DNA from 3 places in the Pantoea allii genome. Region 1 is predicted to be linked to each of the others. Evidence: predicted binding sites of a transcription regulator. Region 1 holds the regulator's gene; each other region holds the start of a gene.
The links. Region 1 encodes LexA, which represses DNA repair genes until DNA is damaged. Its sites were predicted from a motif close to TNCTGTATGTACATACAGNA; they were not measured.

Region 1 (10,893 bases):
GCCAACGCTGTGGGCGCTCTGGCTGGCAAAGATGACCGTCCCACCGCTGCCGACACTGGCGGTGTTTGTCGCGGGTGTCTTTGTGATGCGCGCTGCGGGCTGTGTGATCAATGATTATGCCGACCGTAAGGTAGACGGGCACGTTGAGCGCACCAGGCACCGGCCGCTGGCAAGCGGTGCCGTGACGGCGAAAGAAGCCAAAATGCTGTTTGTGGTGTTGGGGCTGATTGCGTTTGCCCTGGTACTGAGCATGAACCTGATGACCATTATGCTCTCGGTCGTGGGCCTGGCGCTGGCCTGGGTCTATCCGTTTATGAAGCGATATACGCATCTGCCTCAGGTGGTGTTAGGCGCAGCCTTTGGCTGGGCGATCCCCATGGCGTGGGCGGCAGTTAGTGAGTCCTTACCTCTGGTCTGTTGGCTGGTATTCCTGGCAAACATTTGCTGGACGGTGGCCTACGATACGCAATATGCCATGGTTGATCGCGAGGATGACCTGAAGATAGGCGTTAAGTCCACGGCGATACTGTTTGGTCGCTACGACAAATTGATTATTGGTCTGCTGCAGCTGTCTACGTTGGTGTTGATGGCGCTGGTGGGGACGATGCTGGATCTGAACGGCGCGTTTTACTGGACGCTATTACTGGCTGGTGGGTTATTTGTTTATCAGCAAAAGCTGATTGCGCAGCGCGATCGTCAGGCCTGTTTCCGCGCCTTCCTGAATAACAACTATGTGGGACTGGTTCTGTTTCTGGGCGTGCTGATGAATACGCCGCCGTTTTCACAGCTCCTTTAACCGCCCCGACGAGAATCGCGGTCAGTTCGCGAATGTGCGTCAACGCTGCTGAGTGCCTCAGTACCAGCGTGCGAATAAAAAAGGCGACCTTCAGGGTCGCCTTTCTCGTCATCGCGAATCCGCTAATCGTGCGCTACGGCGCTTTCGATGGTCATGCGTACATCGCTGGTGACCAGGTCAGCCAGGATGTGCCAGGTCGCCAGCGTCTGCGCCACGTCGGCATCACCGCTGTCGCTGATATAACCTTCATCACGCAGCGTGAGCACCAGTGAGGAGAACACCGCTTTATCAAAGAACTCCGGCGCATTGATCCCGTGCAACACGCTCAGGCGCTGCGCCAGGGTACGGCTCTCTTTTTCCAGCGTGCCCCGGTTAATGGTGGGCTTGGCGCTAAGAATCGAGAAGGTGATGGCGTAACGCTGCAGCGTCTCACGCACACCGGCGGCCAGCAGTTGAAGCGTACGGTAACGCGCGGTGTTAAACGACAGCAGACCTGCCTCAACGGTAATCAGCCCCTGACGCGTCAGTTCCTGACATAAGTTAGTCAGTAACTGCGGCAGTTGATCATGGCTCCAGCGCAGGAACAGCTCGCTCTTCAGCATGGGATAGATCAGGCTGACCTGACGCAGCAGTTCGGCTTCGCTCAGGTTGCGATGCTGCTGCACAATCGCCGCAATCAGCGACGGCATGACCAGCATATGATGAATGTTATTACGGTAGTAGGTCATCAGTACCGCCTGCTCGCGCGGCAGAATAATGATGTCACCAATACTGTCTTTTTCACTCTCGAATTTGTTCATGCTGAGCGCATGATCCAGCAGGGCTTCGGCAGACATGTCGGGCAAGGTGGCATCCGGCGAGTAGGGCACGTTGCGCAGTAACTGGGTATAGCACTCCAGTTGCTCAACCAACTGCTCGCGGGTCAAAGAGCGCTGACGCGAAGCAAGCAGAGCGGTAACGCACAGGTTCATGGCATTCGCCGCGCCGGCTTCGTTAATACGCACCATGATGGTGGCCGCGATATCGTTCGCCGCCGGGGTCAACCAGCCGGGACGCTGTGCTTCAATGGGATCGATAGCATCGCGCCATTCAGGAACGTGCTTATTCAAATAATTTATCAGCGGTAGCGGCTCGCCAAAGTTCACGTAACCCTGACCGAGATTGCGCAGCTTACGTAAGCCGCGCACCATCTGCATGAAGCCTTCTTTCTCTTTCGTGGCACCGCGAAGCTCTTTCGCATAGGTGCCCACTTCCATGACATGTTCGTAACCGATGTATATAGGCACTAACGTGATAGGGCGCGTGCCGCCGCGTAGCATGGCCTGCAGCGTCATGGACAGCGTGCCGGTTTTCGGATCTAACAGCCGGCCGGTACGTGAACGGCCCCCTTCCACGAAGTACTCCACGGAATAGCCACGGGTAAAGAGTTCACCCAGGTATTCACGGAAGACGGTGGCATAGAGCTTGTTGCCTTTAAAGGTCCGGCGAATAAAGAAGGCACCCAGACGGCGGAAAATCGGCCCGGCAGGCCAGAAGTTCAGGTTAATACCGGCGGCGATGTGCGGCGGGACCAGCCCCTGGTGATACAGCACGTAAGACAGCAACAGGTAATCCATATGGCTGCGGTGGCAGGGCACATAAACAATTTCATGACCGTCCTGAGCCAGCTGGCGAACGCGCTCACCGCCGTTGACGTTGATGCCCTGATAAAGTCGACTCCAGAGCCAACCCATCACGCGATCCGTGACGCGAATCGCTTCGTAGGAGAAGTTGGCGGCAATCTCCTCCATCATTTCAACGGCGTTTTGCTGGGCTTTTTCATGCGAAACCTTCTTGCTGCGGGCTTCGTCTTCTACCGCTTTTTCTATCGCTTTCGATTGCAGCAGGCGATTGAACAAATCCTGACGCGCGGGCAGGCGCGGACCGACCGCTGCCAGACGCTGACGGGCAAAGTGGATACGAGCGACCCGGGCCAGTTTTTGCGCAATTGATTTATCCGTACCGTGTTCAGTCGCCATACGACGCAGGGAAACGGTTGGCGAGAAGCGCACAAAACTGTCGCGACCATGCCAGAGCACAGCAAAGAATTTTTGTACCCCATTTAACAAACGTAAATGAGGCGGATTATCTTCTCCCTGCACTTCCCGGCCGGGTGCGCGGCCGAACATGACGGAAACCGGTAACATCTGGATATCAAGCTCAGGGTTACTGCGGTGCAGATCGAGATACTCGTGGAAGATTTTTACCGACTCGACGCTGGGCACGAAATAGGGAAACACGCGTGGGCCATCGTGGATAAAGACATGACGCGGCAGCAAGGCCCCGTCAATCTCCAGCGGCGAAAGCGGATCGGGCAGCTCGTGCCTGATGCACTGCGCGCGCAAAGTCAGGAGATCGGCCTTTGAATCATAAGGCAGGACATACATAATAGGCCGGGTTGGGTCCAGCCCATGTTCGGATACGGGATCGGCCGGAATGGCCTTACTCTTTACCAGAAACGACAGGGGTAAATTCAGTAATTTATAAAAAAGTATACGCCAACCTGACATAGACAACATGAAGCCTCTTGTTAGCAAAGCGGCGCAAGCTTATCAGAAAGCGCAGCAAAAATCTGTGACAGCGACAATTGTGCGCTGCCCAATATTGACGTCAATCCTTTGAAAAGAGTTCCTTTATTATGACAAATAATGTCACCGGCCTTAACCGAATTGTGAAAGCTGCGGGCTATTCATGGCAAGGTCTTCGTGCTGCCTGGCAGCATGAAGCTGCTTTCCGTCAGGAAGCGGTTACCGCACTGGTAGCGATTATCCTGGCCTGCTGGCTGGATGTCGATAGCGTTTCGCGCATCCTGATGATTGGCTCTGTCGTACTGGTGATTATTGTTGAAGTCCTGAACAGTGCCATAGAAGCGGTGGTAGACCGCACCGGTCAGGAGCGGCATCCTCTTGCTGGACGAGCAAAAGACATGGGCTCCGCCGCCGTTTTCATCGCAATATTACTGGCCCTTTTTGTCTGGGGAACGCTGCTTTGGTCGCATTTGCGATAAGCGTTCCATCTCGCGTCAAATAACTGATTTTGGCCTGAGTTTTGGTTTCCATTTCACCAATACCTGTATATACTCACAGCGACTGTATAAACAACCAGGGGGCGGGATGAAAGCATTAACCAGCAGGCAGCAACAGGTCTACGACTTGATTCGCGACCACATTAATCAAACAGGCATGCCGCCAACGCGTGCAGAAATCGCCGCGCAGCTTGGTTTTCGTTCGCCAAATGCAGCCGAAGAACACCTGAAAGCACTGGCGCGTAAAGGCGTGATTGAAATCGTCTCTGGTGCGTCCCGCGGTATCCGTTTGTTAATGGAAGAAGAGCCATCAGACGGCCTGCCGTTGATTGGTCGCGTCGCCGCCGGTGAGCCATTACTGGCCCAGGAACACATTGAAACGCATTACAAAGTAGATCCTGACATGTTCAAGCCTGCAGCGGATTTCCTGTTGCGCGTGAGCGGAATGTCGATGAAAGATATCGGCATTATGGATGGTGATTTGCTGGCGGTTCACAAAACGCAGGAAGTGCGTAATGGTCAGGTTGTGGTTGCGCGTATTGATGATGAAGTCACGGTAAAACGCTGGAAGAAACAGGGTTCTGTGGTGCATCTCTTACCTGAAAACAACGATTTCGAGCCTATCATTGTTGACACACGTGCCCAGTCTCTCACCGTTGAAGGTCTGGCTGTCGGCATTGTCCGTAACGGTGAGTGGTTGTAAAACCCGTTAAGGTTATTGGCATGCGTCAATCTTAACGTTCTCCAGTCTGCCCTTACTTTGCCGCTGTGGGTTTATCTCTGGCCCCGGCGGTTTATCGCACGGATTCAAGAATGCGCTTTCTGACAGCTACCGATAAAAACCTGTGGCGGTTAGCGCTGCCCATGATCCTGTCAAATATCACGGTTCCTCTGCTCGGTCTGGTCGACACGGCCGTGATCGGCCATCTTGACAGCCCGGTTTATCTGGGTGGTGTGGCTGTCGGTACGACCATCACCAGCTTCATCTTCATGTTGCTGCTTTTTCTGCGTATGAGTACCACGGGCTTAACGGCTCAGGCATTGGGTGCGGGTGATAAGACCGCTCTGGCGCGAGCGCTGACTCAGCCACTGCTCATCGCGCTGGTCGCGGGCCTCTTATTTATCTTCCTTCGCTATCCCGTTACGACGTTAGCCACCCGCTTTATTGGTGGGGACCCCGCGGTATTGGAGCAGGCAGCCCTGTTTATCCATATTCGCTGGCTCAGTGCGCCCGCAACGCTGGCTAATTTAGTCATCCTGGGCTGGCTGCTGGGCGTTCAGTATGCCAGGGCACCGGTCATCTTGCTGGTGGTAGGTAACGTCATTAATATCCTGTTGGATCTCTGGCTCGTGCTGGGTTTGCACTGGGGCGTGGCGGGTGCCGCTAGCGCCACCGCGCTGGCAGAATACGCAACGTTACTGGTCGGTGCGGTGATGGTGTGGCGCGTACTAACGCTGCGGGGTATCACCTTGGAGATGCTCACTCACAGCTGGCGCGGCGACATCCACCGCCTTCTTCGCCTTAATCGCGATATTTTACTGCGCACCTTGCTGTTGCAGCTCTGCTTTGCCTCTCTTACCGTGCTCGGCGCCCGCATTGGCCCTGACGTCGTCGCGGTCAATGCCATCCTGTTAATGTTCATTACGTTCACCGCCTACGCGCTGGATGGGTTTGCCTACGCCGTAGAAGCCTTTGCCGGTGAAGCGCACGGGGCAAAAAACGGCACCCGGCTGCAGCAGGTATGGCTATCTGCCTGTCGTCAGGCGCTGGTGGTGGCGCTGTTTTTCTCACTCGTCTATGCCCTGTTTGGCTATCAGATAGTGGCATTCCTCACCTCTATCCATGCGCTGCAACAGGCCGCTGACCGCTTTTTGATCTGGCAGATTGTCATGCCGCTAATCGGCGTCTGGTGCTATCTGTTGGATGGCATGTTTATTGGTGCGACAAAGGGAAGAGAAATGCGTAACAGCATGGCGGTGGCTGCCTTGGGCTATTTCCTGACGCTCGCTACGGTGCCCCTGCTCGGCAACCATGGTTTGTGGCTGGCGATAGCGGTCTTCCTTGCCCTGCGTGGCTTATCCTTGTGGCTGGTCTGGCGTAAACACTGGCGCAATGGCACCTGGTTCACTGCCTGATCGCTGAACCGGAATTATGACGCAGGATACATATTATTTTCATTTTTTCCGGCAAACCTGAAATTACCTACTACAATTAACTTTGAATGGCGCTGTTAAGTAGCGCTTTATATCGTGATTTTGTTTAACTGCAAAATAAAACGAAACCGAAGGATGACGTGGAGGTCTGCAATGAATAAAGACGAAGCGAGTGGTAACTGGAAACAGTTCAAAGGAAAGATGAAAGAGAAATGGGGCAAGCTGACCGACGATGATATGCAAGTCATTGAAGGTAAACGCGATCAGCTGGTCGGAAAAATTCAGGAACGTTACGGCTACGCGAAAGAAGAAGCGGAGAAAGAAGTAACGGCCTGGGAAGGTTCCAACAAAGATTACCGCTGGTAATCACGCTTTCAGGGACGCTCCTACCCGGGTCGGTACGCTCATGCCGGCCACCGCACAAGGATGTGCACATTAACCCTGTAACCCCAACCCTGTAACCCCAACCCTGTAACCTCAACCCTGTTAACCCCGTTTACCGCGCTTTTTCCCTTCAGTCTGATGGTCGTGATCACAATGTTCATGATGTTCACAGGCCTCAACTTCAGCACAGTTCTCACATAAACCATGAGCTTCAATCACGCTATGGCGTAGCACAAAGTGTGCCTCCTGAGCTAAAGACGCGATGATCTGCTCTGCGCCTTGAGCCTGCTTCTCTGTCACCCCAGCACAGCGATCGCAAACCAGCATAACCGACGTATGCGCAGGCGCTTCGAAGTGATGACACATGACATAACTGTTATTCGATTCAACCCGATGAATAAAACCCTGTTCGAGCAAGAAATCCAGCGCACGATAAACGGTAGGCGGCTTAGCCTGCGGCTCGCTAACCCGCAACTGATCAAGCAGGTCATAAGCACTGATAGAGCCTGGCTGTCCGGCCATCAACCGTAGCACTTCTGCTCGCTGGGTCGTCAGGCGAACACCGCGCTGTAAACACAGCTTCTCAGCCTGGGTCATAATTTGCTCTGGCGTCATGGTTGACATGGCGTTTCTCCGCTAGACAGGTGATGTTATCTTATCACAATAATCGTTATGACGTTGAACCTTGCCGCCAGCCAGACAGCGCCCGCCTACACGCTTCTGTTTCTTCCCTTCCGTTCGCTTATCCTTTGCTGAAAGCTGGCTTCGTACCAGTCTGTTTCAGAATGTTTATAGATATTTTTTACTTTTACTTTACATCTCACTGAGTTAAGAACTAATGTTTAAATGTTCTTAATAAAGTGCTGGCCCAGACTGGATTTGCCTGAAGCATTTTCGGCGGGAACCTCACATATCGGATCGAAAAATAATCAATCCACGGAATTGCGCCACTATTTACTCTGAATTCACAGCAATAAAGCGTTAGCAATCCTCCACAATGGAGCTAACAAACTATTCAGTCGTTAATGTATTAACGGCAATATTTCAGGTGATGATAAGCAAATGGCAAAATTAACCGTTCCACGTTCCGTTCTGGTTTTTCCTGCAGTATTCAATGCCCTGGTTTTTTCATCTTCCGCACTGGCCGCCGGAACCTGGTATGATGCCCGCAACGACGCCATGGGCGGAACGGGCGTGGCGTCCTCAAACTACGGTTCGGCTGTGTTGGCTAACCCGGCGTTAATGACCAAAGCCAGGCCCGACGATAACGTCAGCATTATTATTCCCAGTGCCGGTGTGCAAATCACGGACAAAGACAAGATGGTCGATAAGATCGATACCATCACGGATACGGTAAATCGCTATCAGGATCTGTTCGGCAACGCCACAGGATTTGAGCTGTTACGCCGTATCCCGCAAATCCAGGCTGCCTCCGGCGACTTAGCCAATACGCTCAGGGATTTACGCGGTAATAAAGCCAATGCCACAGCGGGTGCGGCAATCGCCGTAACCATTCCCAATGAAACACTGCCTTTTGCCTTTATCACCAAGGCTTACGGTACGGCGCACGTTCGCGCGAATGTGAAAGAAGGTGACATCGTTATTCTGCAGGGCGTTGCTGATGGCACCTTTGCAGGTATTCCTGGCGGTGCCTTTGGCCTGGCGAACGTTCAAAACCTGCTGGGCTCCAGCGCGAATGGCCTGGCGGCGTTGAATACGGATTACGGTATTTCCGTTGCCCATGAGTTCACGATTGCCGGACAACCTGTCTCAATCGGTATTACGCCAAAACTGCAAAAAACCTGGCTGTATAATTACTCCGCCAGCGTCTATAACTACGACAAAAACGATTTGCGCGACGGTCGTTACCGCAGCACCGAAAGCGGTTTTAACATCGATGCCGGTGTGGCGACGGTCTTCGCCGAAAACTGGACGCTGGGCGTGACCGGACAAAACCTGGTTTCCCGCGATCTGCAAACGAAAGAAGTGAACGGCTATCGCGATACTTACGAAATCCGCCCATTAGTGACGGCGGGCTTAGCATGGGATAAAGGCCCCGTTACCCTGACCGGTGATGTTGATCTGACCGAAACCCACCGCTTTAAATCGCAGGAAAACAGCCAGTACGCTGGCGTAGGTGCGGAATACCGCGTGCTGGAGTGGTTGCAGTTACGTGCCGGTTACCGCGCGGACATGCGTTCTACTGATGAAAACGTGGCCACAGCCGGTTTCGGTGTGTCACCGTTCAACAACTCTGTGCATCTGGATCTGGCTGGCTCAGTGGGCCAAAACAATACCTGGGGTGCAATGGCACAGCTTGGATTTAATTTCTAATCCCTTGCCATTAACGGGCGGGCGATACCTTGTCGTCCGCCCTTATGCTATCCTTGCGCAGAATATCATCACTGTTAACTACCGGATCGACTGCGCTTCATGACCGATACTTTTTCATCCCAACGCTTTTCTGTTGCCCCCATGCTCGACTGGACCGATCGTCACTGTCGCTACTTTCATCGTCAGCTCACTGCGGACACGCTGCTGTATACCGAAATGGTAACGACGGGCGCAATCATTCACGGCAAAGGCGATTATCTGGCATACAGCGAACAGGAGCATCCGGTCGCGTTGCAACTGGGCGGAAGCGATCCCGCAGCCCTGGCACAGTGTGCGGCGCTGGCGGAACAGCGCGGCTACGATGAAGTGAACCTCAATGTGGGTTGCCCGTCAGATCGGGTACAGAATGGTCGCTTTGGTGCCTGCCTGATGGCGGAAGCCGGCCTGGTCGCAGACGGTATCAACGCGATGCGCGATGTGGTGGATATCCCGGTAACGGTTAAAACCCGTATCGGCATTGACGATCAGGACAGCTATGCTTTCCTTACCGACTTTATCGGCACCGTGGCAGAGCGCGGTGGCTGTGACACCTTTATTATCCATGCCCGTAAAGCCTGGCTTTCTGGCCTCAGCCCGAAAGAGAACCGTGAGATCCCGCCGCTGGATTATCCGCGGGTTTACCAGTTAAAGCGCGATTTCCCGCAGTTGACGATTGCGATCAACGGTGGCGTGAAAACGCTGGAAGAGGCAAAAACGCACCTTCAGCATCTGGACGGCGTGATGATGGGCCGTGAAGCCTATCAAAACCCCGGTATCCTGGCGCAGGTGGATCGTGAGTTATTTGGCCGCGATCGTCCTGCGGTCGATCCGGTCGCGGTGGTGCGGGCTATGTATCCTTATATTGAAGCGGAACTCACCAAAGGGACTTACCTTGGCCATGTTACGCGCCATATGTTGGGCCTGTTCCAGGGGATTCCTGGCGCGCGTCAGTGGCGACGTCACCTCAGTGAAAACGCCCACAAGCCCGGTGCCGATGTCCGTGTACTGGAGGCGGCGCTAGCCCTGGTCGCCGACAAAATTCCTCAGGAAGCATAATCCTGCAAAACCAGCCACCCGGCTGGTTTTTTTAACACCAACAGTTGGTTAATTTCATCAATTGTGGGTTTCGTTTTTTCTGCTATTTCTATTAAAATCAAAAAGTTAACCTTTGGCACGTTTCTTGTAATAGTCAGTGTATTGATAACGAGGAGCTCCAAAATGGATATTCTTTTTGTGTTGGGTTTTTTCCTGATGCTGTTACTGACCGGCGTGTCCCTGTTAGGCGTGATTGCTGCCCTGATCGTCGCAACGGTGGTAATGTTTGTAGGTGGCATGCTGGCACTGATTGTGAAGGTTTTGCCCTGGTTAATCCTGGCGGTGGCAGCGGTATGGCTTTATCGCCGCTTTTTTACAGACGAAGAGACGCGCCGACGCAACAGGCTTAAACGCCGCTTTAGCCGGCTGGAAAAAGACGGCTGGTACTAAATGTGTCCGGGATCACAGGGTGTGACATTGCCGGTAAGATAATGGCCGGTGGCCATACTTTTTACTTATGTTTTCTGTCAGGATAAGTCGCGTTGTTTCATAACATATTCATCGCTTCTGACCCTACATCAGTGCGAATGAAAAATAAAAAAAAGGGCTTCCTGCGGGAAGCCCTTTTTATTTCAGGGAATTAACAGGCTGGAGCCATGCGTGGCCCGGCTCTCCAGAGCCTGATGCGCTTTACTGGCCTCTTTAAGGGCAAATTTTTGCTGCTCAGGCACATCGACCTTAATCGCGCCACTGGCCAGCAATGAAAACAGCTCGGCACTGGCCGTTTCCAGTTCCTGACGATTGGTGATGTATCCGAACAGGGAAGGTCGGGTAACGAATAGCGATCCTTTCTTGTTCAAAATACTGAGATCGATATTGGTCACCGGCCCCGAAGCATTACCAAAACTCACCATCAGCCCCTGACGACGCAGACAGTCCAGCGAGGCTTCCCAGGTGGCTTTACCTACCGAGTCATAGACCACGCCAACCTTTTCGCCCCCGGTCAGTTCCATGACGCGCTGAGCAATATCGTCTTGCTGATAATTAATCGTGGCCCAGGCGCCGGCATTTTTTGCCAGCGTTGCTT
Region 2 (10,893 bases), 1.6 Mb from region 1:
ACTCGCCCTGCTGCGCCGAACGCAGACCGTCCGCGTGCCGGAAGTATACGGCGTCGGCAGCGATCGGGATTACAGTTTCATTCTGCTGGAGTACATCAAGCCTGAGCCTCTCGACGCGCACAGCGCGCATCAGTTAGGACAGCAGCTGGCGCGCCTGCATCAGTGGAGCGAGCAGCCCCAGTTCGGTCTTGATTTTGACAATAACCTGACGACCACGCCACAACCTAACAGCTGGCTACGGCGCTGGTCTGCTTTTTTTGCAGAACAGCGCATCGGCTGGCAGCTGCAAATCGCCGCAGAGAAAGGCATCCTGTATGGCGATGCCGATCTGATTGTCGACTGCGTGCAGCGAACGCTGGCATCACATCATCCCCAACCTTCTCTGCTCCATGGCGATCTGTGGCCCACCAATTGCGCAGCCAGCCAGAGTGGGCCATGGATTTTTGATCCGGCCTGTTACTGGGGAGATCGGGAATGTGACCTGGCCATGCTGAGCTGGTTTAACGATCTGCCCAGAGAAATCTTTGACGGTTATAACCAGACCTGGCCGTTACCGGATGGCTTCTCACAGCGCCAGCCGGTCTATCAGCTTTATTATCTGCTAAATCGGGCGAACGTCTTTGGCGGCAACTGGCTGGGAGCCGCGCAGCTTGCCGTAGGTCAGCTACTGGATGATGATGCACTGGCGGCCGGTCAGGCTAAACCGGCCTGACCGGTTACAGAAAACCCAGCAGAGAAAGCAGGAAATATCCCGCGATGGCAATCACCACCGGCAGAATATAGAGCGGGAAAATCTGCAGGAAAATGGTGTGGCGAGGTACGCGCACCTTCTCTTCTAACTGCTGACGTGTGCGCCCTTCACTGCCCTTAGCCTGTTCAAGAATCATCTGGTCTTCAATGCCTTCCCGCACGTGGCGCGCCTGACGTCCCATGCGGGAACCTGAAGCTTCCAGCGCCAGACCGACGAAGATCAAAATATAGACAAGCCAGAATCCCAGATTCATCTGTCCGTTAAAGTCCGGCACAGGTGAGTTATGCCAGAAAACGTTCAGGAACGGCGTATTAAAACGAATCATGTCGACCATAACATGAATAAAATCAAGCATAACGGCATCAATGCCAGGCTTCTTTTCACTGTGCTTAAATAAAAAACTCAGCAGTGAGATTATTGTGGATACTAACGCCAGTAAAAAAACTATCCAGCCGACGACACGCTTAAGGATGGCAATGCGGCCAGCCTGTTGATAGGTCATGATATCTCCTGAACCCAAAATCCTGTTAGCCTCTAGTCTACCTGCCCTTAGGGCGTTTTCCCAAAAAAAAGCGCGGGCTGCGCCCGTAATGCCTCTCCTGAGCGAGCCTCCCCCGTTCGTGATAAAGTAGGCCGTCATGTTTACGGGAGAGCCTCATGCCTTACCACCGCCCTGTTTATGCTGCTTTATTTGATATGGATGGATTGCTGATCGATTCGGAACCGCTTTGGGACAGAGCCGAAATGGATATCTTTTCAACTCTGAATCTCGATCTGACGCGCCGCCATGAGCTCCCCGATACGCTGGGGCTGCGCATCGACCAGACCGTGCGCATGTGGTACGAAACCCTGCCCTGGTCAGGACCGAGCCAGCAAGAAGTGACTCAGCGCATCATCGCCCGCGCGATGGAACTGATCGCCACGCAGCGCCCGCTGCTACCCGGCGTTGAATCGGCACTGACACTGTGCAAACAGCATGGCCTGAAAATCGGCCTTGTCTCGGCTTCGCCACTGTTTATGCTGGAAGGCGTGCTGGAAATGTTCAACCTGCGCCACTATTTTGACGTGCTGTCATCGGCGGAGAATCTGCCCTACAGTAAGCCGCATCCGCAGGTGTATTTACAAGCTGCCGACGCGTTGCGTATCGATCCGCTTCACTGCGTTGCCCTGGAAGACTCTGTCAACGGAATGGTCGCGAGCAAAGCGGCGCGCATGCGCGCGGTTGTCGTCCCGGCTGCCGCGCATCAGGACGATGCCCGCTGGTCGCTGGCCGATGTTAAGCTGAGCAGCCTGACACAGTTGACGCGCGCGCATTTGCTGGGTTAATTGTGGCTACGCTGTAACCTGTTGCACAACCTTAAAAAATTAACGCTTCGTTACAGCGTCACGGGTTCTCATTTACTGGATAAATCCCTATACTGGATGCATCGACAGTTTTTCTTGCAGCCAGGTTTTATCATGACGGCCGAGGGCCATATCTTTTTTGCTGTTGCCAGCGCTATTTTCGCTAAACGGGCCGAACTTACCCCAGTGATGGCGCATGCCGACTGGTGGCATTTGATTCCGGCCACGCTACTGACCTGCCTGCTTCCCGATATCGACCATCCTAAATCCCTGTTAGGACAGCGGCTACGCTGGCTGTCGCACCCTATTGCGCGGGTGTTTGGCCATCGCGGATTTACCCACAGCCTGCTTGCCGTGGCAGCCAGCCTGTGGTTGTTCCAGATCAACGTGCCGAAAAGCTGGCCTGTCCCGGCGGATGTGTTGCAGGGCATGACGCTCGGTTATCTGAGCCATATTGTGGCTGATATGCTCACCCCCGCCGGCGTTCCCCTGCTCTGGCCCTGCCGCTGGCGTTTTCGCCTGCCAGTGCTTAACAGTCAGAAAGGCAATCAGCTGGAGCGTACGCTTTGTCTTTGCCTGATTGGTTATGCCTTATGGTTCCCGCTGGGGATGCCGTCGTTTGGCGAAAATGGCTGGCCGGCCCAGGTATTTGATACGCTGCAAAACGGCGTCAGTCGTCTCATCTCTGCGCAATCAGAACGCTAAGCCGGGAGCAAAACAGTCCCGGTTATAAGCTATTCCATTTGGATATAAGATTGCGCCATTTCTAACTGTTACCATTTCCGAATACGTATCTTTACGATCACTATCTTTGCCGCTCTCCTACCAGGGAATGCTGCATAACTTCGGAGTTGCTATGGATATTCCTCTTACGCTTAACGTCGTAGCATTTGTCGTGCTGCTGCTTTTATTGTCACGCATGAGCCGCGCAAACTGGAGCCTGTCAAAAAAAGTGCTGACCGGTTTAGTGCTGGGTGTGCTTTTTGGTCTGGCACTACAGCTGATTTACGGCGGCAACAGCGATATCGTTAAAACCTCAATTAGCTGGTTCAACATCGTGGGTAACGGCTATGTACAACTGCTGCAGATGATTGTGATGCCGCTGGTGTTTGTATCCATACTCAGCGCCGTGGCCCGTCTGCACAATGCCTCTTCGCTGGGGAAAATCAGTTTTCTGACTATTGGCGTACTGCTGTTTACGACGGCCATTTCCGCCCTGGTCGGCGTTTTCGTAACCGGTTTGTTTCATCTTAACGCCACCGGCCTGGTACAGGGCGCACAGGAAACCGCTCGCCTGAGCGCGATTCAGAGTAACTACGTCGGTAAAGTCGCCGATCTGACCGTACCGCAATTAATCCTGTCGTTTATTCCTAAGAATCCGTTTGCTGATTTAACCGGGGCCAGCCCGACCTCGATCATCAGCGTGGTCATTTTCGCCGCCTTCCTTGGCGTCGCTGCCCTGCAGCTCCATAAAGACGATGAGGTTAAAGGCCAGCGCGTCCTGACCGCTATCGATACCCTGCAGTCGTGGGTGATGAAGCTGGTGCGCCTGATTATGAAACTGACACCTTATGGTGTGCTGGCGCTGATGACTAAAGTGGTGGCCGGTTCTAACCTACAGGACATCATTAAGCTGGGCAGCTTTGTGGTGGCGTCCTACTTAGGACTGACCATCATGTTTGTGGTTCATGCCCTGCTCTTATCGGTCAACGGCATCAATCCTATGCGGTTTTTCCGCAAGGTCTGGCCGGTACTGACCTTCGCCTTTACCAGTCGCTCCAGCGCCGCCAGCATTCCGCTGAATGTTGAAGCCCAGACTCGCCGTCTTGGCGTGCCCGAATCGATTGCCAGCTTCTCGGCCTCGTTTGGTGCCACTATTGGACAGAACGGCTGTGCCGGTCTTTATCCGACCATGCTGGCAGTGATGGTGGCCCCAACGGTCGGCATTAACCCTTTTGATCCGCTGTGGATTGCCACACTGGTCGGCATTGTGACGTTGAGTTCCGCAGGCGTGGCCGGTGTCGGCGGCGGTGCGACCTTTGCCGCCCTGATTGTGCTGCCCGCAATGGGGCTGCCGGTTACTCTGGTGGCACTGTTGATCTCCATTGAGCCCCTGATTGATATGGGCAGAACAGCGCTGAACGTCAATGGTTCCATGACCGCAGGTTCCCTGACCAGCCGCTGGTTGGGCCTGACCAATAAACGCGTTTTAGAACGCAGCGAACACGGTGAATTAGAACACAGTTAATCACTGCAGACCTGGCGCCAGCCGCCAGGTCTTTCCCCCTTTTTCTGTCTTATCTTCTCCATATTTCTTCTTGATTATCGTGGTGCCGTTAAGAAAACGTTAAGCGTGGTAAACGGGCAATAATACAGGGTATTTCTGCTTGTCTTTATGCGGCAAAAAGAGAATTCTGCAGGTAATAACTGCAGGAGAACACTCATGAAAACGGTTATCGCCTCATTACTGGCGTTAGCGATAGTTGCGCCAGCTCACGCTTTTGGTCGTCCCGGTGACTGGGGACCTGGCCCGCACTGGCGACCCGGCCTAGGCTGGCATGGCCCGGCACCGCGCTGGCACGGTCCCGACCACTTCCACGTTTTGCCACTGGCCGCGACGGCGGTGTTGATCGGTGGATTAACTTACTACCTGCTTAACGGCAGTTATTATCAGCGTCACGGGGAAGAATACGTGGTGGTGGAACCGCCCGTGCAAACCTATGAAAGCGGCATGCGGGTTCTGGATTTTAACGGCAGGCGTTTCTACGTGCAGGACGGTCATTATTATCAGCGGGAAATTAACGGCAGCTATATTGAAGTCCCTCGTCCGGCGGGATTATAGGCATAAAAAAACGGCTCGCCTGATGGCGAGCCGTTTCTTGTTAAAGCGGGTAGTTACTGCTTAACCTGCGGGTCAGTATCGTACTCAGCACAACTCTGGAAGCCATAGTTCATCACGCGACCGGTATCGTTATAGCTAACGAAGTAAGTCTGTGGCTTGCCTTCACGCTCGCCAATGACGTAGCTCTGGCAGGTACCACGTGCATGCACCATCGTGATTTCAGTGGCTGCAGGGCCAGCAATCTGACGAACCTGTTCGCGAGTCATGCCTTTTTTGACATCCTTAACCACAGGCTTAGTCACGAAGCTTTCCGCACGATCGTAAGTCGTACAACCAGAGAGCGCAGCCAGCGTCAGCGCTGCAGCGATACATCCCATCACTTTATTCATCTTGTTGTTCCTCGTTTTTTTGTCCATGTGCTGAGAAGCCTGGAACATAAAACGGTTTTTTTCAAGTTAATGACGTACTTAAACTCAATCTGCCCTGAAAGATTTGATAAAATGCGCCGCAATGGTCTTAACGCAGCGGTTATTCAGGCGAATAGTGGCGCTGACCGGCCTGCCTTAATGGCTAATGGCCCGCGTTTCAAGGCGGGCGAACAACACAAGTGACGTTGTCACCAATAAGCATTCTGGTTCCAGAGGATTAATGACGCTTTCATCACCAAACCGACGGGTTTACGCCATCACCCTGGGATTACTGGCTGCGTTGGGGCCGCTCTGTATTGACCTGTACCTGCCCGCCCTGCCGCAACTGGCGCAGGATCTCCAGACCTCGACCTCAACGGCTCAGCTCAGCCTGACTGCCGGACTACTCGGATTGGGTGCCGGACAGCTGTTTTTCGGGCCAATGAGCGACAAATTCGGCCGACTGCGCCCGCTAACCTTATCCCTGGTGCTGCTGTTTATCGCCTCGATAGGCTGCGCCCTGGCACAGGACATTCACCAACTGTTACTGGCCCGCCTGTTTCAGGGCTTAGCGGGCGCAGGTGGCGCCGTCCTGTCGCGGGCCGTGGCGCGTGACATGTACAGCGGCCATGAACTTACCCGTTTTTTTGCCCTGCTGATGCTGGTCAACGGCCTGGCCCCTATCGGCGCACCGGTATTAGGTGGCGCACTTATGGCCGTGCTGAACTGGCGCGGTATTTTTGTGGTATTGAGCTGTATCGCCGTTTTACTTATCCTGCTGGCGCGCTGGAAGCTGCATGAAAGCCTTCCTGCCGAACGTCGTAGTCAGGGCTCTGTATTTTCAGCCTATGCTGCGCTGGGTCAGGTTATTACCCATCGCCCTTTTATGGGATTTTGCCTCACACAGGGGCTGATGATGTCTGGCATGTTTGCCTACATCGGTGCCTCACCCTTTGTGTTGCAACAACTTTACGGCTTGTCTCCGCAGGCGTTCAGCTTCTGCTTTGCCGCAAACGGTATTGGATTAATCATCGCCTCACAGACCAGCGCCCGGCTCTGCCCACTGTGGGGAGAGTATCGCGTATTGAAAGGCGGTCTGACGCTGGCCTGTGTCGCATCGAGTGCGTTGCTGATTGCCGGGCTCAGCCATGCGCCTCTGCCGTTGGTGCTACTCGCCCTGTTCTTTACCATTGCCAGTAACGGGGTGATTGCCACGACGGCGTCGTCGCTGGCGATGCAAAGTCAGGGACAGCGCGCTGGCAGCGCCTCGGCGGTGATTGGCGTCACCGGCTTTACCCTGGGCGCTATTGCCGTGCCGGTAACGGGCATTGGCGGGACATCAGTAATCAGTATGACGCTGACGATTTTTGGCTGCTACATGCTGGCTATACTGACGTTTACCGTTCTGGCGAAAAAACCCGCAGCCGAAGTAAAAAGCGTCTGATTCTGCCCGTCTCAATAAAAACAGCGGTCGCTTTGGCTTGTTGTTTCCCGGGATGCGCGTTAGCTTTAAAACATGCTTTGTATTGTGCCAACGGGCTACAGACTTAAGGAGATGTTGATGTCACTGCAGCAGGAAATCATTACCGCACTTGGCGTTAAGCCAACTATCGATCCACACCAGGAGATCCGTACCAGCGTTGATTTCCTTAAAGCCTACTTAACGCGCCACAGCGGCCTTAAGGCGTTGGTACTCGGTATCAGCGGCGGACAAGATTCCACCCTGACCGGCAAGCTGGCTCAGATGGCGATAACGGAGCTTCGGCAGGAAACAGGCGATAACGACTACACCTTTATCGCGGTGCGTTTACCTTACGGCGTACAGGCAGATGAGCAGGATTGTCAGGACGCTCTGGCCTTTATCCAGCCGGATCGTTCGCTGGTGGTCAATATCAAAGAAGCGGTGCTGGCCAGCGAGCGGGCGCTGAAAGAAGCGGGGATCGTGCTGTCCGATTTCGTGCGCGGTAATGAAAAAGCCCGCGAACGGATGAAAGCCCAGTACAGCATTGCAGGTATGTCCAAAGGTGTGGTGGTCGGTACCGACCACGGCGCAGAAGCGGTAACCGGCTTCTTCACCAAATATGGTGATGGCGGCAGTGACATTAACCCTATCTTCCGCCTGAATAAACGTCAGGGAAAACAGTTACTGAAAACGCTGGGCTGCCCTGAACATCTTTATCTGAAGAAACCCACGGCCGACCTGGAAGATGATCGCCCTGGCCTGCAGGATGAAGTCGCGCTGGGTGTCACCTACGATATGATCGATGACTATCTGGAAGGCAAAACCATCGCGCCGGACAGCGCGAAGATTATTGAAGGCTGGTATCTGAAAACCGAGCATAAGCGTCGTCCGCCTATCACTGTTTTTGACGATTTCTGGAAATAACTTTTGCCGCCCTTGTCTTCTGACAAGGGCGTCTTTGCCGACTGAACCCCCATGCCTGCAACCTTACCACGCGCGACATTAATCGGTTTGAGCGCGATTTTGCTCTGGAGCACCACTATCGGCCTGCTGCGCAGCGTCAGCGAGGCGTTTGGCCCGACTGGTGGTGCCGCGCTTATTTACTCCACTACCGCTGTTTTGCTGTGCCTCACACGCGGCGTTCCCAACCCACGTAACATGCCGGGCCGCTATCTGCTTACAGGCGGCGTGCTGTTTGTCGGTTATGAAATTTGCCTGGCACTGGCGGTCGGCCTTGCCCGCGATCGTCACCAGTCGCTGGAGATGGGGATGATCAACTATCTTTGGCCCTGCCTGACAATCGTGCTGGCGATTCCGTTTAACCAGCAGCGTTTTCGCCTGTGGCTGTGGCCCGGACTGCTGCTTTCCCTCTGCGGTATTATCTGGGTGATGAAAGGCGCTAACGGGAATGTGACAGGTAAGATGGCGCAGAATATTGCCAGCAATCCAACAGCCTACCTGCTGGCGTTTATCGCAGCGATTGCGTGGGCGCTCTACAACAACATCACGCGCCGCTATGCTCGCGGCAGCAACGGCGTCACCCTGTTTTTTATGGTGACGGCCCTGGCGCTATGGCTCAAATTCGCGTTGTTCACGGAGTATGAAACGCTGCAATTTAGCGTGACCGCTGCAGCAGAAGTGCTGTTTATGGGCGCGTCAACGGCGGTTGCCTACTCTGCCTGGAATTACGGCATCCAGCATGGCAACCTGACGCTGTTGGCGACGGCATCTTATTTCACGCCGGTACTCTCGGCGTTGCTGGCCTCGCTATGGCTGGGGCTGACGCCACCGATAAGCTTCTGGCAAGGCGTTGCTATGATCACCGCTGGCTCTCTGATTTGCTGGCTGGCGACAAGGCGTTGATGAATCTCTGACTGGCGAACCTTTAACCTGCCTGTTACACTGTATGGACAACCAGTACAGGAGTCCGTTTTGGTCAGACGTGCAGCCACTCATCGCCTCGAATTTGACGCGGCAACCATTTATGAATATCCGGAACATTTGCGTGAATGGCTCGAAGGCCTGCCAAATCAGCCCGGCGTTTATACTTTTCATGGCGACAGCGATACCTTGCCGCTTTACATCGGCAAAAGCGTTAATCTGCGTTCGCGCGTGATGTCCCACTTTCGTACACCCGATGAAGCAAAAATGTTACGCCAGTCGCGGCGCGTTAGCTGGATCCCCACAGCAGGCGATCTCGGTGCGCTGCTGCTGGAAGCGCAAATGATCAAAACGCAGCAGCCCCTGTTTAATAAACGCCTGCGCAAAAATCGTCAGCTTTGTTCTCTGCAAATTACCGCAGAGGGTAAACCGGAAGTGGTGTATGCCCGTGACGTCGATTTTAGCCAGTCGCCGAACCTGTTTGGTCTTTACCGCAGCCGTTTTGCCGCGCTGGAACGTCTTAAGCAGCTTGCCGATGAATATCAGCTGTGCCACGGCTTGTTAGGGCTGGAAGCGTTGAGTGCCAACCGGGGCTGCTTTCGTTCTGCCCTGCGCCGCTGTGCCGGTGCCTGCTGTGGCAAGGAACCGGTCAGCGATCATCAGGACCGACTGCTCGCCGCGCTGGAAAACGTCCGGGTATTCTGCTGGCCATGGCAAGGTGCGGTGGCACTGGTGGAAGAAGGTAAACACCTGACGCAAATCCACGTTATCGATCACTGGTTCTATCTGGGTTCCGTGCAAACGATGGACGAGGCAAAGTCCCTTAAACGCGGCAAAGGCGGGTTCGATCACGACGGCTACAAAATTCTCTGCAGTCCGGTATTGTCTGGTCATTACCCCATTATTCCCCTTTAGAATAAAAAAAACCGCCGACACTGCCCACGCCAGGTGGGCAAGGTCGGCGGTCTTCAACCGTCTTTACTGATTAACGTGCGGCTTATTGAGCGGGTGCAGGTGCCATCTTGCCGTGCATCGGACGTTTTTCAGTCAGGTGCTTTTCAAAATTCGCGTTGTACTGTTTTTTCTGCTCCGGCGTCAGCACGTTATACAGTTTATTTTGGGTTTCCATCATGGTCACCGCGTTGGCTTTGGCATTCGCGGTCATTTTATCTGCCTGCGCTTCAGCCTGGGCTTTGTCGAAGCTGTCAGAAGCGATGATGGCGTGCGTTGCACGACGTTCATCCTGTGACGGGCGCTGCATTTCATCGCGGCGCTCTTTCATAATTTCGTGCATTTTGGTTTTCTGGTCTGGTGTCAGATTCAGCCCGCCAAACATCATATCCATACCGTGACGCATCGGTTTATGCATCGGCTTTTCCGTGCCTGCCGGTGGTGGCGTCAGATTGTCGGCTTCAGCATGAACAACCGTTGCCGCGCCGAATGCCAGAGTTGAAGCCAGTAACAGAGAAGTTAATTTACGCATAACAGTGTCCTTTTTATTCACTTGTTCAGTTTCGTAACGACAGCACTCTGTCGCGTCTTCGGAAACAAGCATACGACGTTGAACGTCAATTACTGCGAGCGAGAGTAAAAGCGTGAAAGCGCAAAAGCCACAATTCAGGCAATCATGGAGGGATTAAGAAGAAAGGCGTCAGAAATTGAAAAAGAGTATGAATAATCAGGAGATTTCGGATAAATCGTGGAGAATTGTAATGCCTTTAGCAGTAAAGCGGAAGGTGTCTTCCGCTATTTTGTATCGATAACGTCAAAGGGGCAAAGCCTGGGTTTGCTCACTCTCTTCGATCAGCATGAGTCCAGCCCGCAACCCCAGAGCCACACGGGGATTGGGGAACAACACATATTCCCGCGCCTGCTGCACGAAATAGCGCCTTTCCCCGTCTTCCGCTAGCAAAGCGCCCTGCGGAAAGGCGGTAAAGTTCTTGGTGTCGTCGCTCATATGAAGCTGAAACTTTTCACTGTGGCGGGTGATCTGCTGGCTTACCCGATAGCGACGCGGAACAGATTGCGCTTCCGGCAAGGACTCGCCATACAGCAATGCTGCCAGTGCCTGAGAGACAGCGCTGAACTGCGCCAAATCGTTTTCGCCAAAAGGTCGCGCCTGACCCAGCTCCAGGGTACAGCTGGCTGCACCAAAGTGTTCACAGCTAAAATGGGTAAAGGTGCCCGCGGGCGAACGGTGAAAGAC
Region 3 (10,893 bases), 1.2 Mb from region 1:
CTGATTCCTGAGATCCTGTTCGAAAACGGCGAGCCGCGGGAAATTCGTCGCGCGCAACGCATTGAGGAACTGCTGGCGCTGGAATGAGCCTAATGCGCGCAGTCAGGCTGTCGGGAAAGGGAAAGACGATGGCCGATATACGCCAGCCGCGCAACAGCCCGGCTGGCAGTGCATATCAAGGTGCAGGATAGGTATAACGGCGATGGATCGCTTCAAGCGCTTCCAGAACCTCATTGCTGAGGGTCAGGTTGGCGCTGTCAATATTGATCTGTAACTGGTCCAGCGTGGTCGCGCCCAGCAGGGTGCTGGAAACAAAGGGTTGCTGACGGACAAAAGCCAGTGCCATTTGTGAAGGATCAAGCTGATGCTGTTGAGCCAGCGCCACATATTCCGCCACCGCCAGTTGCGACTGCTCGCCGCTGTAACGTGTAAAGCGGCTAAACAAAGTATTACGCGCGCCAGCAGGTTGCGCACCGTTAAGGTATTTTCCGCTCAGCGTACCAAAAGCCAGGCATGAATAGGCCAGCAGTTCCACGCCTTCATGTTGACTGATTTCCGCCAGGCCCACTTCAAAGCTGCGATTCAGCAGGCTGTAGGGATTTTGAATAGAGACGATACGCGGTAGCTCGTGCTTTTCAGCCAGTTGCAGGTAACGCATTACGCCCCACGGCGTTTCATTCGATACGCCGATATAACGAATTTTGCCTGCCCGTACCTGCTCGGCCAGTGCTTCCAGCGTTTCTAACAAGGTGACAGGCACGCTGTTCTCACTGTATTGATAGCCGAGCTTGCCAAAGAAGTTGGTTTGGCGCTGCGGCCAGTGCAGCTGATACAGGTCAATGTAGTCGGTATTGAGGCGCTTCAGGCTGGCGTCCAGCGCTTCGCGAATATTTTTGCGATCCAGCGCCATGTTAGGGCGAATCGATGCATCGTTGCCGCGCGTCGGCCCGGCGACTTTACTGGCGAGAATGATTTTATCCCGGCTGCCGGTCTTTTTTAACCAGCTACCAATATACTTTTCGGTCAACCCCTGGGTTTCGGGACGCGGCGGTACCGGATACATCTCGGCGGTATCAATCAGGTTAATGCCCGAACTGACAGCTAAATCCAGTTGAGCGTGGGCGTCGGCTTCGCTGTTTTGCTCACCAAACGTCATGGTGCCCAATCCAAGCTGGCTGACTTCCAGCGTGCTATGGGGGATACGGTGATAATGCATTGCCGGCTTCCTTTTCTGTAGGGATAAGTATTCTGTCTTCAGGGACTATAGCGCGAGGCGTAGCGGGTAACAAAGGGGAACAACAAAGAGAAGTAGCCTGCCGACGAGGGGAGTGGCGACAGGCTGATACGTTTCGCATCTAGCGTTCAATAATGGTCGAGACTTCATCACTGTTAATCTGCACGGTATGGCCCGACTGATCGGTGTACTGCACCAGCCCCGTTTCTTTATCAATACTCGGTTTGCCTTCGGTCATAATCATACGGCCATCTTTTGTTGCCATGACATAATTGGAACTACATCCCGCTAATGTCACCGCAGCAGCGGCCAGTAATACAATTTTAATCAGCCCTTTCATTATGCTTATCCTCACGAATCGTCCATAGCAAAAAGTGTAGTAATAAATCCTTTTACCGATTGGGTTAATCGTATCAATCTGAAAATAACGGGGCGGCGCGGGGCCGCCCTTGACAATGCTAGCTCACTTTTTTCTTACTGCGCATAAGGTTAAGGCACTCAACGGCCATTGAGAAGAACATGGCAAAATAAATGTAACCTTTTGGTACATGCACGGCGAAACTTTCCAGAATCAGGGTGAAACCCACCAAAATCAGGAACGAAAGTGCCAGCATTTTTACCGACGGATGGCGATCAACGAACTCGCCAATAGTGCGGGCAGCAAACATCATCATGAGCACGGCAATGACGACCGCCGCCATCATAATAAACAGATGGTCAGAGAGGCCCACGGCCGTAATCACCGAGTCGAGACTAAAAATGATGTCGAGCAACATGATTTGGACAATCGCCCCAAAGAACGAGTTAACGTTGCTCTTGTGCTCGGTTTCCTCGCCTTCAATGGTTTCATGAATCTCCATGCTGGATTTCCACAGCAAAAATAATCCCCCAAACAGGAGGATCAGATCGCGTGCTGAAAAAGCATGATCCATCAGCGTGAAAAGCGGGTTGGTGAGTTTAGCGACCCAGGCAATGGAGGCCAGTAAACCCAGACGCATTAGCATGGCACCCATCAAACCGATACGACGTGCGCGGGCTTGCTGGTGTTTGGGAAGTTTCGCCACCACTAGCGACAGAAAGATAATGTTATCAATGCCCAGCACCACTTCCAGAATGGTCAGGGTACCCAGCGCCAGCCAGGCGTTGGGATCGTAAATCCAATCGAACATACCTGCACTCATATCCTAAACGAAAATTAAACAAAGATTATACGCACCAAATTTGTCTAACTCACCTTTAAATACAGTATCGGACATGAGAACGCCGTCGTCAGACCAGGAAATGACGCGCCAGTAAGGGGCCGGTAAAGCTTTTCTTGAGATAAAAACCACGTGGCAGCGTCATGATCGGCTGTCCGCGATCGCCAATCCCTTCGGTTAACGCTTTGCTGTTGGCCGCTTTCGGGCGAATCTGCAGCCAGGCACCATGACGGGCGGTAATACGTTCCACCTTGCCCAGTACGATCATATCCATTAACTCTTCCCAGTCCTGACGCAGCATCTCATCTTCCTGCGCGTCAGGGCTCCACAGCAGTGGCGCGCCAACCCGACGTTCGGCTAAGGGGATTTCACGCTCGCCTTCTACCGGGACCCACAGGACGCGCGCCAGCTTATGGCGAACATGGCTGTTTTGCCACGTCACACCGCTGTTACCGGTGAGTGGCGCGACGCACACAAACGTGGTTTCCAGCGGCTTGCCATAGCGATCGACAGGGATCGTTTTTAGTTCTATCCCCAGATGGGCAAAATCCTGTTCTGCTTTACTGCCCGCGCTGGCACCTAAGTGTAATTCCAGCAGCATACCTACCCAGCCTTTGTCCCGTTTAAGGTTGGCAGGCATCGGAATGCCCGCCTGTTCAGCCAGGGTTTGCAGCGTTAAACCCGCCAGCGTTTGTGCGCGTGACAGCAACGTTGCCTCATCTTCAGGTGGCCCGGGAAGGAATGTCATGTGAATAACTCATAATGATTAATAATTAAGCAGCCTGCGGCAACCTAAGGTTTTCCACAGGAAAGAACGCGGTATAACTCACATAATAACATGAAACATAGTACTTTTTTTTGAAGTGAAATTTGCCTGCTCTCACTAATGTAGCAGGTTATCCCAACTTGCTATCAACAATGAACAGGATCTCAGGCCCAGTTATCCACAGAAAAATGGGATAACCCTGGCTGGAACGGCCTACTGGTTCCATTTACAGCCTTGACTTTGCCAGTTTTTGACAAGAATTGGCCGTTTTGATGCAAGCTTAAGCCGATTGCTGTGGATAAAAAGCGTTGTGGTGGATCTTTAGCCAATTGTCAGCGTGAAGGATTTGTCCGGTGGATTTTCAGTGGGTAAAAAGCGGGTTATGCAAAAAAATTATCTTACATTTCAATTGAAAAAGACAATCTGGTTTTGAGCCTCCTCCGAAGTATCCTGAGATGTTATTCAGTTAACTCCCGCGTTCTGCACAAAGCTATCCACAGAAAACGTGAATAAGATCGCTCTTTTTAGTGGTCTTTGTTTATAACTTCGCATTAGTCTGTGAGTTATCCCAGTATTACGCCTGTAACCGCCCGCAAATCCAGTGGTTTACCGCCTGTAAGGAGTGTGAAACAATCAGACCATTCAATTTTAGCTTTTGAGGTAGTCCGGTGATCGATGATGATGGCTACCGCCCGAATGTTGGTATCGTAATTTGTAACAGGCAGGGGCAAGTGTTATGGGCCAGGCGCTTTGGACAGCACTCCTGGCAATTTCCTCAGGGAGGCATCAATCCCGGTGAAACCGCAGAACAGGCAATGTATCGCGAACTGTTCGAAGAAGTCGGGTTACACCGCAAAGATGTTCGAATACTTGCTTCTACCCGTAACTGGTTACGCTACAAGTTGCCAAAACGTTTGGTGCGTTGGGACACAAAACCGGTTTGTATTGGTCAGAAACAAAAGTGGTTTCTTCTGCAGTTGATGTGTAATGACGCAGATATTAATGTGCAACACAGCAGCACGCCGGAATTCGACGGCTGGCGGTGGGTAAGTTTTTGGTATCCGGTACGTCAGGTTGTTTCTTTTAAGCGCGATGTTTATCGTCGGGTTATGAAAGAATTTGCTGGCGTTGTCATGTCCATGCAGGAGAGTGCGGTGCAGCGAAATCATCCTGCCCATCGACGTAAAAGAGGATAGGCCACGCCCTTTATGCTCACTCAGTTGCGAGAAATTGTTGAAAAGGTGGCGAGTGCGCCACGTCTGAATGAAGCACTCGACATTCTGGTTAATGAGATCTGCCTGGCGATGGAAACGGAAGTTTGTTCCGTCTACCTCGCCGATCACGAACGTCGCTGTTATTACCTGATGGCCACACGCGGCCTGAAAAAACCGCGTGGCTTAACGGTCAAGCTGGCGTTTGATGAAGGTATTGTGGGCCTGGTGGGGCGACTTGCCGAGCCAATTAACCTTGCCGATGCGCAGAGCCATCCCAGCTATAAGTACATCCCTTCTGTAAAGGAAGAGCGCTATCGCTCTTTCCTTGGCGTGCCTATTATCAGCCGCCGTCAGCTCATGGGCGTGTTGGTGGTTCAGCAGCGTGAACATCGACAGTTTGATGAAAGCGAGGAGTCGTTTCTCGTTACCTTAGCCACGCAGCTGGCAGCGCTACTGTCTCAATCGCAGTTGAGTCAGTTGTTCGGTCAGTATCGTCTGGCGCGCATTCGGGCCATTGCTGCCGCGCCAGGTGTCGCTGTCGCTCCTGGATGGGTGGATGAAACCCAGCCGCTGCTTGATCAGGTTTCTGCCGCCTCGACGCTGGATCAGCAACGTGAACGCGAACGTTTATCGCTGGCGATGAGTGAAGCCGCCAATGAATTTCGTCGCTTCAGCAAACGCTTTACCGCCAGCGCGCAGAAAGAGAGCGCGGCGATCTTCGACCTCTACTCACACCTGTTAACTGACGCACGGTTGAAAAAAGATCTCTTTGCTGAGATCGAACGCGGATCGGTCGCCGAGTGGGCGGTCAAAACCGTGATTGAAAAGTTTGCCGCCCAGTTTGCCAGCCTGACGGACAGCTACCTGAAAGAGCGCGCAGGCGATCTGCGGGTGCTGGGGCAGCGCTTGCTGTTTCACCTCGATGATTCTCTGGTGGGCGTCAACGCCTGGCCTGAGCGTTTCGTCCTGGTGGCGGATGAACTGACGGCGACAACGCTGGCGGAAATTCCCCACGAGCGGCTGGCGGGGATTGTGGTCCGCGACGGCGCGGCAAACTCCCACGCGGCCATTTTAACCCGCGCGATGGGGATTCCGACCGTCATGGGCGCGGACATTCAGCCCAGTCAGTTAAACAAACGTCTGCTGATTGTCGATGGCTATCGCGGCGAACTGCTGATCGATCCTGAACCGGTGCTGGTGCAGGAGTACCAACGGTTAATCAGTGAAGAAAATGCCCTCAGTAAAATGGCTGAAGGCGGCGTGGACAGGCCTGGTGAACTGAGAAGCGGTCAGCGCGTGCAGGTCATGCTCAATGCGGGGTTAAGCCCGGAGCATGAGCAGACGCTGGGCAGTTGGGTTGACGGTATTGGCCTTTATCGCACTGAAATTCCCTTTATGCTGCAGAGCGGCTTCCCGTCCGAAGAAGAGCAGGTTGCTCAGTATCAGGGCATGTTACAACTGTTCCATGAAAAACCGGTTACGCTGCGCACGCTGGATATCGGGGCAGACAAACAGTTGCCGTACATGCCGATTAGTGAAGAGAACCCTTGCCTGGGCTGGCGGGGCATTCGTCTCACGCTCGACCAACCCGAGATTTTTATGGTGCAGGTGCGCGCCATGCTGCGTGCTAACGCCGCGTCAGGCAATCTGAGCATTTTACTGCCGATGATTAGCCATATCGATGAGATCGACGAGGCCAAACGCCTTATTCAACGCGCCGGAACGGAAGTGGAAGAGATGCTCGGCTATACGATTCCGAAGCCGCGCATCGGGATTATGATTGAAGTGCCTTCCATGGTGTTTATGATCCCGCATCTGGCCTCACGCGTCGATTTTGTGTCTGTCGGGACCAATGACCTGACCCAGTATTTACTGGCGGTGGATCGCAACAATACGCGCGTGGCGAATCTGTATGATTCACTGCATCCGGCGATGCTGCGCGCGCTGCAGGCCATTTCCATTGAAGCCCATTTGGCGAATCTGGAATTATGCTTGTGTGGTGAAATGGCGGGCGATCCGATGTGTGTGGCGCTCTTGATAGGGATGGGATATCACCATCTCAGCATGAACGGCAAGAATGTCTCGCGCGTAAAATATCTGCTGCGCCATCTGGATTATGAAGAAGTGCAGAAACTCAGTACCCAGGCGCTCAAAGCTTACTCGGCGTCAGATGTGCGTCAGCTGGTGTCGGCGTTTATGGAAGAGCGCGGTCTGGGCGGCCTGATTCGGGGTGGGCGTTAACCCAGGTTACATTTCTGCGGCTACTCAGAAAACTGGCTGTGCTATCATGCCCAGCCCTAATTTATGTGCATCACGTCCCCTTTTCAGGGCTGAAAATATACGGTGAATGATGAATAACGGCTATATCGCATTTCCGCAGTTCGACCCGGTAATCTTCTCGATCGGACCGCTTTCGCTTCACTGGTACGGATTGATGTATCTGGTGGGTTTTGTTTTCGCCATGTGGCTGGCGGTGCGTCGGGCGAACAAGCCGGGCAGCGGCTGGAAAAAAGAGGAAGTAGAAAACCTGCTTTACGCCGGTTTCCTGGGCGTTTTCCTGGGTGGACGTATTGGTTACGTGCTGTTTTATAACCTGCCCCTGTTTCTCGATAACCCACTGTACCTGTTCAAAGTCTGGGATGGCGGTATGTCATTCCACGGTGGACTGATTGGCGTGATTCTGGTGATGCTGATCTTCGCTCGCCGTACCAAACGACATTTCTTCCAGGTTTCAGACTTTATTGCGCCTCTGATTCCGTTTGGCCTCGGTGCTGGTCGCCTTGGTAATTTCATCAATGGTGAGTTGTGGGGCCGCGTGGATCCCAACTTCCGTTTTGCCATGCTGTTCCCGGGTTCGCGCAGCGAAGATATCGCGCTGGCAGCCAACAACCCACAATATCAGGCATTACTGAACACTTATGGCGTACTGCCACGTCATCCTTCACAGCTCTATGAGCTGTTTCTTGAAGGCATCGTGCTGTTCATTATCCTGAACCTGTTTATTCGTAAACCACGCCCGATGGGCAGCGTTTCTGGCCTGTTCCTGATCGGCTACGGCTGCTTCCGCTTTATTGTCGAATTCTTCCGTCAGCCCGACGCACAGCTTGGTTTGCTCACCGGTGGACTCAGCATGGGACAACTGCTGTCTCTGCCCATGATCATTGCCGGTGTGATTATGATGATTTGGGCGTACCGTCGTCGCCCGCAGCAACAACTTCACGAGGAAAAATGAAACAGTATCTGGACTTAATGCGCTACGTGTTGAACGAAGGCACACCAAAATCTGACCGTACCGGTACAGGCACGCTTTCAATTTTTGGTCACCAGATGCGTTTTAATCTGCAGGATGGTTTTCCGCTGGTCACCACCAAGAAGTGCCATCTGCGCTCCATCATTCATGAACTGCTCTGGTTTCTGCAAGGCGATACCAACATTGGTTACCTCAAAGAAAACAAGGTTTCAATTTGGGATGAGTGGGCGGATGAACAAGGTAATCTGGGGCCGGTTTACGGCAAGCAGTGGCGTAGTTGGGGCACGGCAAGCGGCCAGGAGATTGATCAAATCACCAAGGTGATTGAACAACTGAAACGCGATCCGGATTCCCGCCGCATTATTGTGTCCGCCTGGAACGTCGGTGAGCTGGACGAGATGGCGCTGGCACCCTGCCATGCATTTTTCCAGTTCTATGTTGCCGACGGCAAACTGTCCTGCCAGCTTTACCAGCGCTCTTGCGACATCTTCCTCGGCCTGCCGTTTAATATCGCGAGTTATGCGCTGCTGGTGCATATGGTGGCGCAGCAGTGCGATCTGGAAGTGGGCGATTTCGTCTGGACCGGGGGCGATACGCACCTGTACAGCAATCACCTTGAGCAGGCTCGCCTGCAGCTAACGCGTGAGCCGCGGCCCCTGCCTAAGCTTATTATCAAGCGCAAGCCAGCGTCGCTGTTTGATTATCACTTCGACGATTTCGAGATTGAAGGCTACGATCCGCATCCAGCGATTAAAGCGCCGGTTGCCGTTTAAATCTCACCCCATAAAAAACCCCGGTATGGCGCTGTATACCGGGGTTTTTATTGTTTGTCTGGCGTAACATTGCGGCGTTGATCGCAAACTTTTGTTTAAACACAACAACCAGATAAACGCCTCTGCAGCGCCGCTTCCCGTTCCCGGTTTTTCACTTTGCCAGACCGCCCGCCACACCGCACTCTACTGCCATGAAAAAACAAACGTCAAAAGGTTTCACGCTGGCAGAGCTGCTGTTCGTCATGGTGATTGTCGGTATTCTCAGTGCATTTGCCACTCAGGGCTGGCAACGCTGGCAGCAGCGTCAACAGCTACGGGACAGCGCCCGGCAACTGCAGAACTTCCTGCTCAGCGTGCGGGCGCAGGCCAACTGGCAAAACCGTGACTTTATTCTGTGGGCGCGCACGACCCAGCCCTGGTGCGTTGGTGTAGCCGAACCACCGGTCAACGGCTGTGAGGCCGCCAGGCGTCTGCATTTTATTGCGCCGCACGCGGATGTCGCCTTGCAGCCGTTGCGCGGTGAACCCGGTTTTTACGGACGCCGCAACGTTGCCAAAGCCGGTAGCATTGAGCTGGTGAATGCGGCAGGACGAATACGGCTGATTATCTCTTCACGGGCACGGATTCGCCTGTGTCTGGCAGATGAAGCGGGCTGTGAATGAAAATGGCCGGATTTAGCCTGCTGGAAATGCTGATTGCGATGTCCATCAGTGCGGTACTGATGGTCGGGGCGGGGCGCTTTATGCCGCTGCTGCTGGGTGAAAACCTCAGGCTGCAACAGCGGGTGCAGTTGCGCCTGGAGTTGCAGCAAATACTGTCTACCCTGGAAAAAGCCGTGCGCAGGGCGGGATATTGCCAGGGAGAATGTGGCAGCGGGGGAGTGACGGTAGCGGAGAGCTGTCTGCTTATTCGCGTTGATGAAAACAGCAACGGTCACTGGGAAGGGATCAGCCACAGCGAAAGCGACTATTACGGCTATCGTCTGCGGCAAAAACAGCTGGAGATGCAGCGCGGTGTGGATAACTGTAACGGCGGTGGATGGGAGCGCTTGTCCGATCCCGCTTTTCTCTCCGTGGAAGCCTTTGATGTGCAGCGGGAAGGTCGCCTGATCAACATTTTGCTGCAGGGCCGGTCTGGTCAACAGGACGAAACGGTAGCGCGCTGGGTCGAGGGCATGAATTTGTGAAGGCGCAGGGCAACAGTGCGCTGGGCATGGTGTTGATCATTATGCTGACAGGGAGCCTGACGCTGCATGCCAGCCGTGAGATGCTGGCGCAGGGGATGAGCGGAGTGGCCGATGAACAGCGTTTCATTCAGGGATTCTGGCAGGCACAGTCGGCGCTGCAGTGGGGGCTGACATTACAGTGGCCGGAACAACAGACGTTGACCTGCCAGCAGGAGAAACAGTATGGCTGGCAGAGCTGCCTGCAGAGAACCGCAGATGATAAGGGATTGCTTAAAGGTGAAGACCGCACCAGTGAGATGGCCTCATGGCACTGGGTCAGAGTGCAGGGTCGCCGTCTTCATCCCTTGCCGCAAGGCTGGATTGACTACTGCCCGCTGGCCGCAGCGGAAGACTGCTTCTGATGCGGGAGGATTCAGCCTGCCGGAAGCCCTGTTTGCTCTGCTCCTGATGGCCGTCAGCACCAGCGCTCTGCTGCAGTATCACCGGGTGCTGACGCTGGGATTCAGCCAGCAGTGGCAACAACGCGAAGCCTGGCGCGTGGCAGAGCAACGGCTGCTCGGCCGCGAGGTGCCGGGCTGGCAATCCCGGTCAGAGAAAACCCAGGGGCCGGCGGGCTGTGTGCTGGAAAAAGCTGAGGTAAGCGGGCCGCATCAACGTCACGCCAGCCTGATGCGTGTAACCTGTTAACCGCCAGGGGGCGCTATCGCCCACCGCCTTTTGTTAGGCTTCAAATGCGATACGCGGTAGAGTGAATACCCTCTGACGTCGCTATGCCGTTTTGATTTTCCACAGGAGTTTTCATGTTTCACGTTTATCACTCTAATCAGCTTGATCTGCTCAAAAGCCTGGCAGCCAGAGTGATTAAACTGGACCCACTTGACGATCCCTTCGCCTCAGAAATGGTTCTGGTGCAGAGTCCGGGCATGGCGCAATGGTTACAGATGGAACTGGCACAAACCTTTGGTATTGCGGCGAATATCGAATTCCCGCTACCGGCCAGCTTTATCTGGGAAATGTTTGTTCGCGTCCTGCCGGACATTCCGGTCGAAAGTGCCTTCAGTAAAGCCAGCATGAGCTGGAAGCTGATGCATCGTTTACCCTCACTGCTGCGTCAGGATGAGTTTGCCTCGCTGCGTCATTACCTGAGCGACGATGGCGACAAGCGCAAGCTGTTTCAGCTCAGCGCCCGTATCGCTGACCTGTTTGACCAGTATCTGGTTTATCGCGCCGACTGGCTGAACAGTTGGGAACGTGGCCAAAACATTGACGGC

Region 2: a site for LexA is predicted at 2,168-2,187, ahead of QNH99_RS12760 (metal-dependent hydrolase). Genes of this name have one in related genera too.
Region 3: a site for LexA is predicted at 3,414-3,433, ahead of mutH (DNA mismatch repair endonuclease MutH). Genes of this name have one in related genera too.

The regions. Positions count from the first base shown of each region.
Region 1 covers NZ_CP125958.1:4,344,509-4,355,401, reverse strand. The annotation lists gene ubiA (4-hydroxybenzoate octaprenyltransferase) at 1-796, shown strand, start outside; gene plsB (glycerol-3-phosphate 1-O-acyltransferase PlsB) at 919-3,345, opposite strand; gene QNH99_RS20410 (diacylglycerol kinase) at 3,474-3,842, shown strand; gene lexA (transcriptional repressor LexA) at 3,949-4,563, shown strand; gene dinF (MATE family efflux transporter DinF) at 4,674-5,996, shown strand; gene QNH99_RS20395 (CsbD family protein) at 6,168-6,380, shown strand; gene zur (zinc uptake transcriptional repressor Zur) at 6,501-7,022, opposite strand; gene traF (conjugal transfer protein TraF) at 7,461-8,732, shown strand; gene dusA (tRNA dihydrouridine(20/20a) synthase DusA) at 8,832-9,827, shown strand; gene pspG (envelope stress response protein PspG) at 9,990-10,256, shown strand; gene QNH99_RS20370 (quinone oxidoreductase) at 10,439-10,893, opposite strand, start outside.
Region 2 covers NZ_CP125958.1:2,699,321-2,710,213, forward strand. The annotation lists gene QNH99_RS12745 (fructosamine kinase family protein) at 1-712, shown strand, start outside; gene QNH99_RS12750 (YniB family protein) at 717-1,253, opposite strand; gene hxpB (hexitol phosphatase HxpB) at 1,409-2,077, shown strand; gene QNH99_RS12760 (metal-dependent hydrolase) at 2,210-2,800, shown strand; gene QNH99_RS12765 (L-cystine transporter) at 2,952-4,343, shown strand; gene QNH99_RS12770 (DUF6515 family protein) at 4,539-4,937, shown strand; gene osmE (osmotically-inducible lipoprotein OsmE) at 4,991-5,326, opposite strand; gene QNH99_RS12780 (multidrug effflux MFS transporter) at 5,586-6,788, shown strand; gene nadE (ammonia-dependent NAD(+) synthetase) at 6,906-7,730, shown strand; gene yddG (aromatic amino acid DMT transporter YddG) at 7,782-8,669, shown strand; gene cho (excinuclease Cho) at 8,739-9,602, shown strand; gene spy (ATP-independent periplasmic protein-refolding chaperone Spy) at 9,685-10,170, opposite strand; gene astE (succinylglutamate desuccinylase) at 10,453-10,893, opposite strand, start outside.
Region 3 covers NZ_CP125958.1:982,447-993,339, forward strand. The annotation lists gene lysA (diaminopimelate decarboxylase) at 1-87, shown strand, start outside; gene QNH99_RS04835 (NADP(H)-dependent aldo-keto reductase) at 176-1,216, opposite strand; gene QNH99_RS04840 (YgdI/YgdR family lipoprotein) at 1,356-1,574, opposite strand; gene QNH99_RS04845 (TerC family protein) at 1,693-2,403, opposite strand; gene mutH (DNA mismatch repair endonuclease MutH) at 2,504-3,181, opposite strand; gene rppH (RNA pyrophosphohydrolase) at 3,868-4,395, shown strand; gene ptsP (phosphoenolpyruvate--protein phosphotransferase) at 4,408-6,654, shown strand; gene lgt (prolipoprotein diacylglyceryl transferase) at 6,764-7,645, shown strand; gene thyA (thymidylate synthase) at 7,642-8,436, shown strand; gene QNH99_RS04875 (prepilin peptidase-dependent protein) at 8,628-9,098, shown strand; gene QNH99_RS04880 (prepilin peptidase-dependent protein) at 9,095-9,622, shown strand; gene QNH99_RS04885 (DUF2509 family protein) at 9,619-10,023, shown strand; gene QNH99_RS04890 (prepilin-type N-terminal cleavage/methylation domain-containing protein) at 9,983-10,309, shown strand; gene recC (exodeoxyribonuclease V subunit gamma) at 10,423-10,893, shown strand, end outside.